3 regions of the Synechococcus sp. OH20 genome follow, and region 2 is predicted to be linked to each of the others. Evidence: predicted binding sites of a transcription regulator. Region 2 holds the regulator's gene; each other region holds the start of a gene.
What was found. The regulator NtcA, encoded in region 2, controls nitrogen genes in cyanobacteria. The targets are predictions, from matches to a motif close to GTANCNNNNGNTAC.

Region 1 (3,281 bases), on a different contig from region 2:
GCTTCAGACAAATTGGCCTGGATCACCTCCCGATAGTGGGACTTGGGCTTAACACCCACCACCTGCGCCACCAGCTCCTTGTTTTTGAAAAACTGCACCGTCGGCGTGCAGGTGACCCCGCCAGCTTCAGCAATCTCCGGATCCTTCTCGATGTCGATCTCCACCACGTGCAGCTTGTCGGCAAACTCTTCGATGACCTTGTTCAAGATCGGCCTGAGGGCATGACAAGGGGCACAGGTGGGAGCGGTGTACTTGACCATCAGCAGGCGATTGCTTTCGTGGTAGAGCCGCCGCAGGGCATAGCTCCCTTCATGGCAGGTCTTACTGAAGTCCAGATCCTCGTGGCCGTTCTCCGCAAAGCTGGCTTCCGCCACCGCAGCTTCCCCCGGCGACTCCGCCTCGGGAGGAGCCGTGGCAGGGCTGGGCTCAGGATGGCTCTGAGGGACGACGTGATACTCTTGGGCTAAGCCGTGTTCCGAGAGCCAGCGCTCCGCTAACATGGCCGCCATACAGCCGGTGCCGGCAGCGGTGATGGCCTGGCGAAACTCGTGATCCTGCACATCCCCGGCGGCAAACACGCCCTCTACACTGGTGGCTACCGATCCTGGGCGGGTGACAATGTAGCCCACTTCATCCAGCTCCAGTTGCCCCGTGAACAAGTCAGTGTTGGGCTTGTGGCCGATGGCGTAGAACAGTCCGCCCACCGCCATCTCCCGGATCTCGCCCGTCTGGTTGTTGCGCACCTTCACCCCGGTCAGGCGCTGGCCGTCGCCCAGGACTTCCACCGCCTCGGTGTGCCAGTGCACCGTAATCTTGGGGTGGTTGAGCACCCGGTCTTGCATGGCCTTGCTGGCCCGCATCTTGCCACTGCGCACCAGCATGTGGATATGGGATCCAAACTTGGTCAGGTAGGTGGCCTCCTCACAGGCGGTATCGCCACCGCCGATCACCACCAACTCCACCCCCTTGAACATGGGCATGGCCCCATCGCAGACGGCGCAGGCGGACATGCCGCGGTTCCAGTAGGTCTCCTCCCCGGGCAGGTGCAGGCGCTTGGCCGTGGCCCCGGTGGCGATGATCAAGCTGTGGGTGCGCACTTCCCGCTCGTCAGAACGGACGACAAAAGGCCGCTGGCTCAGATCCACAAAGGTGACATCCTCGGGGTAGAGCTCCGCCCCCCACCGCTGTGCCTGGGCCCGCATGTTTTTCATCAGTTGGGGGCCGCTGATGCCCTCGGGAAAGCCCGGAAAGTTCTCCACCTCGGTGGTGGTCATCAGTTGCCCACCCGGGATCCCGCCCGCCTGGAAGCCCTCAAACACAACTGGCTTCAGGTTGGCGCGCCCGGCGTAAATGGCCGCCGTAAACCCAGCAGGGCCAGAACCGATAATCACCACATTCTCAATCCGACTTTGCTCTGTCATCCGCTCTCTCTCCTTCTGCAACAGGGATATTACATCAAACTCATAATGACTACGCTTTAGCCTAACACGATTCGGCGAACTGGGCGAGGCTGGGGCTCGTCAGTCCTATTTTCGCTCCCTTGGGGCAGCCGAGGCATTGGCCTATCTAGAACGCAGGTGTGGACTGCTGGCGGGCCTAATCCTGAGCTGGCGGCAAGAGGTCTTGCCCAGGTTGTCTCATCAGTTGGGCAGAAGGCCAGAGCCGGGCCAGTTTTGTATCAGAAGCTACAAAATGCCGGTGTTGGCCTTTCTAGGATGGGTGAGCGCTTTTGGCCCATCCAAGTCGAGGCGCGGGGATCATCCGCTGGGATCCCATTTGTTTCAGCCACAATTTCCCCAGTCTTAACTGCAACCCAATCAGGAGAGAGCGATGGCATCCACGCCCCAAGAAGTGCTTCAGATGATCCAGGACAACAATGTCCAGATGGTGGATCTCAAGTTTGTCGATATCTTCGGCACCTGGCAGCATGTCTCCTTCCACACCTCGATGATTAAGGAAGAAACCTTCACCGAGGGGCTCCCCTTCGATGGATCCAGCATCCGGGGCTGGAAAGCAATCAACGAGTCGGACATGTACATGGTGCCGGATCCCAAGACGGCCTGGATCGATCCCTTTCTCGAGGTGCCCACCCTCAGCATGACTTGCAGCATCGTTGAGCCGCGCACTGGCCAGCCTTACAGCCGCTGTCCCCGCAGCCTTGCTGCCCGTGCCGTCGCCTATCTGCGATCGACAGGCATTGCCGATACCGCCTACTTCGGGCCGGAGGCGGAATTTTTCATTTTTGAGGATATTCGTTTCGACCAAACTCAAAACTCGGCCTACTACTTTGTAGATTCCATTGAAGGTCGCTGGAACTCAGGCCGGGAGGAGAAAGGTGGCAACCTCGGCTACAAGCCTCGCTACAAGGAGGGCTATTTCCCCGTTCCGCCCACCGATGCGCACCAAAATATCCGCACAGAGATGCTGCTGACCATGGGCAAATTGGGGGTGCCCATCGAGAAGCATCACCACGAGGTGGCGACCGGCGGGCAAGGGGAGTTGGGCTATCGCTTCGCCGATCTGGTCACCGCTGCCGACTACATGATGGTCTACAAATATGTGATCCGGAACGTGGCCCGCAAGCACGGCAAGACGGTGACGTTTATGCCCAAGCCCCTGTTTAACGACAACGGCACCGGCATGCACACCCACCAGTCCCTCTGGAAGGATGGTCAGCCCTTGTTCTACAGCGAAGGCACCTACGCCAACCTGAGCGAGACAGCTCTCTACTACATCGGCGGCCTGCTCAAGCATGCTCCGGCGATCTTGGCTTTCACCAACCCCACCACCAACTCCTACAAACGCTTGGTGCCCGGGTTTGAGGCGCCAGTCAACTTGGCCTACTCGCAGGGCAACCGCTCGGCTTCCATTCGCATTCCGGTGACCGGCAACAATCCCAAGGCCAAGCGGCTGGAGTTCCGCTGCCCAGATGCCACCTGCAACCCCTACATCGCCTTCTCGGCCATGTTGATGGCCGGCTTGGACGGGATCAAAAACAAGATCCACCCCGGCGAGCCCCTCGACAAGGATATCTACGATCTGGAGCCAGACGAGCTGGCCAAGATCCCCTCCACACCTGGATCCCTGCTGGATGCTCTGGAAAACCTGCAGAAGGATCATGCTTTCTTGTTGGAGGGAGGCGTCTTTACCGAAGATCTCATCCAGACCTACATCGAGTACAAGATCGACAACGAGATCAACCCCATCAATCTGCGGCCTCACCCCTACGAGTTCGCGCTCTATTTCGACGCCTGATCGAGGTTTTCATCCAAAACATTCGT
Region 2 (3,281 bases):
TTTGATCTGGCCGGCGCGGGTGGCCACCGCCAGGTCGGCGATGGTGGTGTCTTCTGTCTCACCGGAGCGGTGGCTGATCACAGAGCGAAAACCTGCCTGGCTAGCCAGGTGCATGGCCGAGACCGTCTCCGTCAGCGTGCCAATCTGGTTGAGCTTGATCAAGATGGCATTGGCGGCGCCGCTGTCGATGCCTTTCTGCAGCCGGGCTGGGTTGGTGACGAACAGGTCGTCCCCTACCAGTTGCACCCGCGATCCCAGTTGAGTGGTGAGGGCCTGCCAGCCGGCCCAGTCTTCCTCCGCCAGTCCATCTTCAATGGAAAGGATGGGATAGTTGGCCAGCAGTTGCTCGTAGTAATTGACCATTTGCTCGGCGCTACGGGCTTGGCCCTCGAAGTGGTACTGCCCATCCTGCAGCAGCTCGTTGGCGGCCACGTCCAGGGCCAAGGCGATATCTTCCCCCGGCCTGTAGCCTGCCTGTTCGATGGCCGTCAGCAACAGATCCAAAGCTGCCGCATTGGAGGGGAGATCGGGGGCAAATCCGCCTTCGTCCCCCACCCCGGTGGACAGCCCCTTCTGCTGTAGCACCGTCTTCAGCACCGCAAACACCTCGGCCCCGTAGCGCAGCGCCTCGCGAAAGCTGGCCGCACCAATGGGCACCAGCATAAACTCCTGGATGTCCACGTTGTTGTCGGCGTGGGCACCGCCGTTGAGCACGTTCATCAACGGCACCGGCAGCAAGTTGGCAAAAGGCCCGCCCAGATATTTGTAAAGAGGCAGGCTCACCGCTTCCGCCGCCGCTTTGGCCGTCGCCAGAGAAACTGCCAAAATGGCGTTGGCCCCCAGGCGGGACTTGTTGGGGGTGCCGTCCAGGTCGATCAGCAACTGGTCGATGCGGGCTTGGTTGAGGGCATCTTCTCCCCGCAGCTCCGACTGGATGGGGCCAAGAATGTTTTCCACCGCCCTCAGCACGCCCTTACCTCCATAGCGCTTGGGATCCCCGTCCCGCAGCTCGTGGGCCTCAAAGGTACCGGTCGAAGCGCCGCTGGGCACCTGCGCCAAGCCCGTTGCTCCGTTGGCCAGGCCCACCAGGGCTTCTAGGGTGGGGCGTCCTCGCGAGTCGAGGATCTCATGGGCGGTAATCCACTCGATGGCCGTTTCCACAGTTACACCTCAGCAATTGGCTAGACAGCTCTGGCCAAAGCCAGATCCCCCCACAGGCTAATAGATCCTTGACCGGGATCCCGTCAGCTTCCAGAAAACTTTAAGAGAGAGAACCCAAAGATTCTGCGGAGCTGCAGGGGTGAATTGAGCATTGGCTGGTTTGGGGGGCAGAGTTTAGGCCCCATCCCCTCTAGACAAAGCGGTGGCTCAGCCGCATCGGGTCGTGTACAGTGATCTTCTTCTTGTAAATGGAAATGTACTTCTTCTTGCGCAGCTCTCCCAACAGACGGGTGATGGTGACGCGGGTCGAGCCAATGGCTTCGGCAATGGCCTGGTGAGACAGCTTGAGATCAATGGTGACCCCATCCGGGCCAGGCACCCCGAAATCGCGGCAGAGGATCAGCAAAAAGCTAACCAGACGGGATCCCATATCGCGGTGAGCCAGCGTCTCGATCATCATCTCCGTTTGCAAAATGCGGGAAGACAAGCTCTTGAGCAGCAACATGGCCAGTTCGGCGTTCTCCCGCAGGGATTTTTCCACCTGCTCAATCGGCAGAGAGAGCAACTCAGCAGGCGTAAAGGCCACCGCGTGATAGAAGCGGTCGGAGCGCTGCCCTGTGATGAAGGAGAGCACCCCGAAGATGCTGTTTTCCCGTAGAAGAGCAACGGTAATTTCTTCCCCCATTTCGTAGACCCGCGAGAGCTTGACAGCTCCTTTCACCAAAAAGTAAACCCGCTCCGCCGGATCCCCAGGGAAAAAGATGGTCTTACCACGTTCAAACGTTTCGATAACCGGAGGATGGTGAGGGCCTCCCAGTTGCTTGAAGGCTGTGATCAGAGATTTTTCTGCGACGGCCACCACCATACTCATCAACCTTTTGAGGTCAGTTTATACCTAAGATCAATCCATGTAAGATCAATTTAGAAGCATTGGGCCGAGTTGCAACCCTATCGACTCCAGAATCGGCAACAATAGCCGGGTTTACCCTAAGGTAGAAGGTTCTGCCTAGGCATCTTTGTAGCATGGGCTACGTTTTTAGGTCTCGTTTCTGTTCCACAAAGGGATCCCAAGCCAAGGGTAGGATAAGGGCTATTGTCACTGGGGCCTTGCCAGCTCTGGGTGGTAGGAAGCAAGTGGTGGACTGGAAAATCCTATGGGGATCCCGGAGGCTGTTGTTGCTGCACCTTCTCAACTGAGCCGCCAGCATTTCACAGTGCGGATGCCGGAGCCGGCCAAGCATCTGCTGGAGGTGGAACTACAGATCCAAGAGGTGGATCCAGAAGTGCCTCTGCGACTGCGGCTGCCGGTGTGGACGCCGGGATCCTACCTGGTGCGGGAATATGCCCGCCATGTGCAAGAGTTTCAGGCGGCAACGGAGCAAGGGATCCCTTTGGCCTGGCGGAAGGTAGATAAGAACACTTGGGAGATCGAGCCGCCGGGCTGTTCGGCTGTGAAGGTTCGCTATCGGGTCTATGCCTACGAGCTGACGGTGCGCACCAACCATTTGGATCTCACCCACGCCTACTTCAACGGGGCGGCGCTCTTTTTCTATGTGCCCGGTCGCGAGCGGGAACCCTACACCTTGACGGTGATCCCTCCCAAGCCAGATTGGCGCATCGCCACCAGTTTGCGGCCTTTGAGGTCTTCTTCTGAGGATCCTGCTTCCGGCCAGTCTTTTGTGGCGGCAGACTACGACGAGCTGGTGGATAGCCCGGTGGAGGTGGGGCTGCACCAGTTGCGGTCGTTTGCAGTGGAAGGGATCCCCCACTACTTGGTGGTCTGGGGAGCGGGCACTCTGGATTTGGAGCAAGCGGTGACCGATGCCGAGAAAATTGTCCGGGCCACTGCGGCGTTTTTCGGCGGGCTGCCCTACGACCGCTACTGGTTTATTGTGCATTTGTCGGCAGGGGGATTTGGCGGCCTAGAGCACAAGTACAGCACCACCCTCAACTATTCTGGCCTGGAGCTGCGTCGGCCCCAGTCCTACCGCCGCTTTTTGGCGCTGCTGGCCCACGAGCTTTTCCATGCTTGGAACGTCAAGCGGCTGCGCCCTCTGGCTTTGGAGAAAATTGACTACAACCAAGAAAACTATGTGGACTGCCTCTGGTTTTGCGAGGGG
Region 3 (3,281 bases), on a different contig from region 2:
GAGCAGCTCAAGCGGGGCTATCTGCCGGTGGTGACGCCCCACATCGCCCGCGTGGATCTGTTCAAGATCTCCGGCCACTGGCAAAAGTATCGAGAAGACATGTTCCCTATGATGGCGGAGAATGAGCAGGCGCGGGCGGCAGAGCAGGGCTTTGTCATGAAGCCGATGAACTGCCCTTTTCACATCCAAATCTATAAATCGGAGCTGCGCTCCTACCGCGATTTACCGCTGCGCTATGCCGAATTCGGCACCGTCTATCGCTACGAACAATCGGGAGAGCTGGGAGGGTTAACTCGCGTTCGCGGCTTCACAGTGGACGACGCCCATTTGTTTGTCCGCACCGATCAGTTGGAAGAAGAGTTTCTCAAGGTTGTCGATCTCATTCTGGTCGTTTTCGAGAAGCTCAGACTCAAGGATTTTCGCGCCCGCCTCAGCTTCCGCGATCCCAAATCCGATAAATATCTGGGATCCCCGGAAGAGTGGGATATGGCCGAAAATGCCATTCGGCGAGCGGTGGAGAAGCTATCAATGCCGCATTTTGAAGGGATTGGGGAGGCGGCTTTCTACGGGCCAAAGCTGGACTTTATTTTCCGCGACGCGCTGGATCGGGAGTGGCAGTTGGGCACGGTGCAGGTAGATTACCAAAACCCGCAGCGCTTTGATTTGTACTATGTAGCCGAAGACGGATCCCGGCAGCGGCCGGTGATGATCCACCGCGCTCCCTTTGGCTCGCTGGAGCGGCTTATTGGGATCCTCATCGAGGAATATGCCGGGGATTTTCCTTTCTGGCTGGCACCGGAACAGGTGCGCATTTTGCCCGTTTCCGACCACTACCTGGGCTATGCCACCCAGGTGCGGGATCACCTGCGGGAACAGGGGATCCGCGTCCACATCGATGCCGACAGCGACCGCCTGCCCAAAAAGATCCGCAACGCCGAGAAGGCCAGGATCCCCTTCATGCTCATTGTGGGAGAACAAGAACAGGCAACCGGCACAGTGAGCGTGCGCCAGCGCCACGGGCAAGACCTGGGATCCCTGACGGTGGCGGAGTTCCTGGCCCAGGCGCGAGCGCTGGACTAGCGGCGGTTAGGCTACCTGTTCCAGCAGCAGCTTCTCGTTTGAATCTGGTTGAAATGTCCATAGTCGTTTCAAACAAGGTTAAGACTCTTCGCTGCCGTCCCAAGCGCCCCGCGCCGCTGACGCGTTCGCCTTTGCCGGCAGGGGGTGTTGGTACCCCCGACCCCTCTCCCGCAAGGGGAGAGGGGAGCTAGAGATCAACCAGCAAGCTGTTTCATAACCGTTTGCAATGACTATAGTTACTTTGAACCGAGGTGAAACAGCCTGTCGATCTAAGCCGTTCTCCTGCCCATACGATTGTAGACAACAGCACTATCAACTGTAGCCCTTACTACAGTATTGCTTCCTTCATCGGAGATACACTTTTAGGCATCTGCAGCCTGACTCCAGAGCGACGGCTCAAGGATAGATCCGATGCCCAAAACGCTGTTTAAAGTTGACCTGACCAAGCCGATGGATCAACAGGATCTGCCAGGTCACAACCGCTGGCATCCTGACATCCCTGCGGTGGTTTCTGTGAACCCCGGCGAAGTCTTCCGAATTGAGTGTAAAGACTGGACGGATGGACAAATTAAGAACAACGATGATCCTTCCGACATTGAGCAGGTTGACCTAAGTGTTGTTCATGTTTTAAGTGGGCCTATTTGGGTTAACGGCGCCCAGCCTGGAGATATCCTGATCGTCGATCTGCTGGACATTGGGCCACTGCCGGGAGACGAGTGGGGGTTTACGGGTATTTTTGCCAAAGAAAATGGCGGAGGATTCCTCACCGATCATTTTCCCAATGCGGCCAAGGCCATCTGGGATTTTCAGGGTATTTACACCACTTCCAGACACATTCCTCATGTGCGCTTTGCCGGCATTATCCACCCTGGCCTCATCGGCTGCGCTCCATCCCACAAGTTGCTGGCAACTTGGAACAAGCGGGAGGCTGAGCTGGTTGCTTCGGCTCCTGATTTGCGCACTTACGGCGCGGGCCTATCTGGTAATCAGCCTGTGCTGGCCGCCTTGCCCAATCCCAAGAACGCGATTTTGGGAACCCTGCCCAAGTCAGAGTATGAGCGGGTTGCTGCCGAAGCGGCCCGGACGGTGCCCCCACGGGAGCACGGCGGTAACTGCGATATCAAAAACTTGTCTAAGGGAACACGGATCTACTTTCCGGTTTACGTGGAGGGTGCCAAGCTGTCGATGGGAGATATTCACTTCTCACAAGGGGACGGAGAGATCTCTTTTTGTGGCGCCATTGAAATGTCAGGCTATATCGATCTCCATGTTGATCTAATTAAGGGTGGCGTCGAGAAGTACGGATTGGTTAATCCCATCTTTAAGCCTGGCCCTGTAGAGCCGCGTTACTCAGAATATCTTGTCTTTGAGGGCATTTCTGTGGACGAGTTTACAGGTAAGCAACATTATATGGATGTTCACATTGCTTACCGACGTGCCTGCTTAAATGCCATCGAATATCTGAAAAAGTTTGGCTTTACGGGAGAACAAGCTTATCTCCTGCTCAGTTCTGCACCCGTGGAGGGCAGGGTGAGCGGGATCGTCGATATTCCTAATGCTTGCTGTACGGTGGCCGTTCCTACACAAATCTTCGAGATAGATATCCTACCCAGGTAAATCCTTAGCTGTTCTTAGATGTTTCGAGCCATCTTGATATCTTTCTCAAGTGTTGGAGTAAGAAGATGCCCCTGTATGAGTTTAAGTGTCAAAGCTGTGGTGAGTTTGAGTTATGGCGACCTCTGTCTCAATACCGGGATCCAGCGTACTGCCCCACTTGTAAGCAAGTGGGTAAGCGTCTTATTTCGGTTCCCATGATTCAACTTTCTAGTTCCTTGCCAGCTCCAAAGGGTGAAAGAGAACCTAAGTTGATCAGGCGGGAACAGCACTCAAACTCTGACTCAAACTCCCGAAGGTATCGACTCCAATCTTGTGGGCGACCCTGGATGTTGCATCATTAGTCGTTTGTGGGCTGGTCAGACCAGATGAAGGAGCCCTGCAGACAATAGCAGCTATCAGGAGCCACAGCCCTGCTTTATTCGGCTGGGAAGCAACATGATGAATCAGCGCTTTATTTCATTTATTGGTGATTCGTAAGGGCCGCCTTGTGGGCGAACTCGCGCCCAAAGAGGCCACTGAAGAGCGTCTGGAACTGCTGATGGGAGATACCCAGGATTTTTCAGCAGCTCAGGAAAAGTTGGGGG

Region 1: the regulator NtcA is predicted to act here: its motif matches at 1,676-1,689, upstream of glnA (type I glutamate--ammonia ligase).
Region 3: the regulator NtcA is predicted to act here: its motif matches at 1,399-1,412, upstream of fmdA (formamidase).

What each region holds. Positions count from the first base shown of each region.
Region 1 covers NZ_JANSIQ010000011.1:240,133-243,413, reverse strand. The annotation lists gene trxB (thioredoxin-disulfide reductase) at 1-1,421, opposite strand, end outside; gene glnA (type I glutamate--ammonia ligase) at 1,831-3,255, shown strand.
Region 2 covers NZ_JANSIQ010000036.1:1,123-4,403, reverse strand. The annotation lists gene eno (phosphopyruvate hydratase) at 1-1,161, opposite strand, end outside; gene ntcA (global nitrogen regulator NtcA) at 1,352-2,026, opposite strand; gene NW826_RS07890 (M61 family metallopeptidase) at 2,316-3,281, shown strand, end outside.
Region 3 covers NZ_JANSIQ010000037.1:110,955-114,235, forward strand. The annotation lists gene thrS (threonine--tRNA ligase) at 1-1,080, shown strand, start outside; gene fmdA (formamidase) at 1,492-2,697, shown strand; gene NW826_RS08575 (FmdB family zinc ribbon protein) at 2,763-3,038, shown strand; gene malQ (4-alpha-glucanotransferase) at 3,265-3,281, opposite strand, start outside.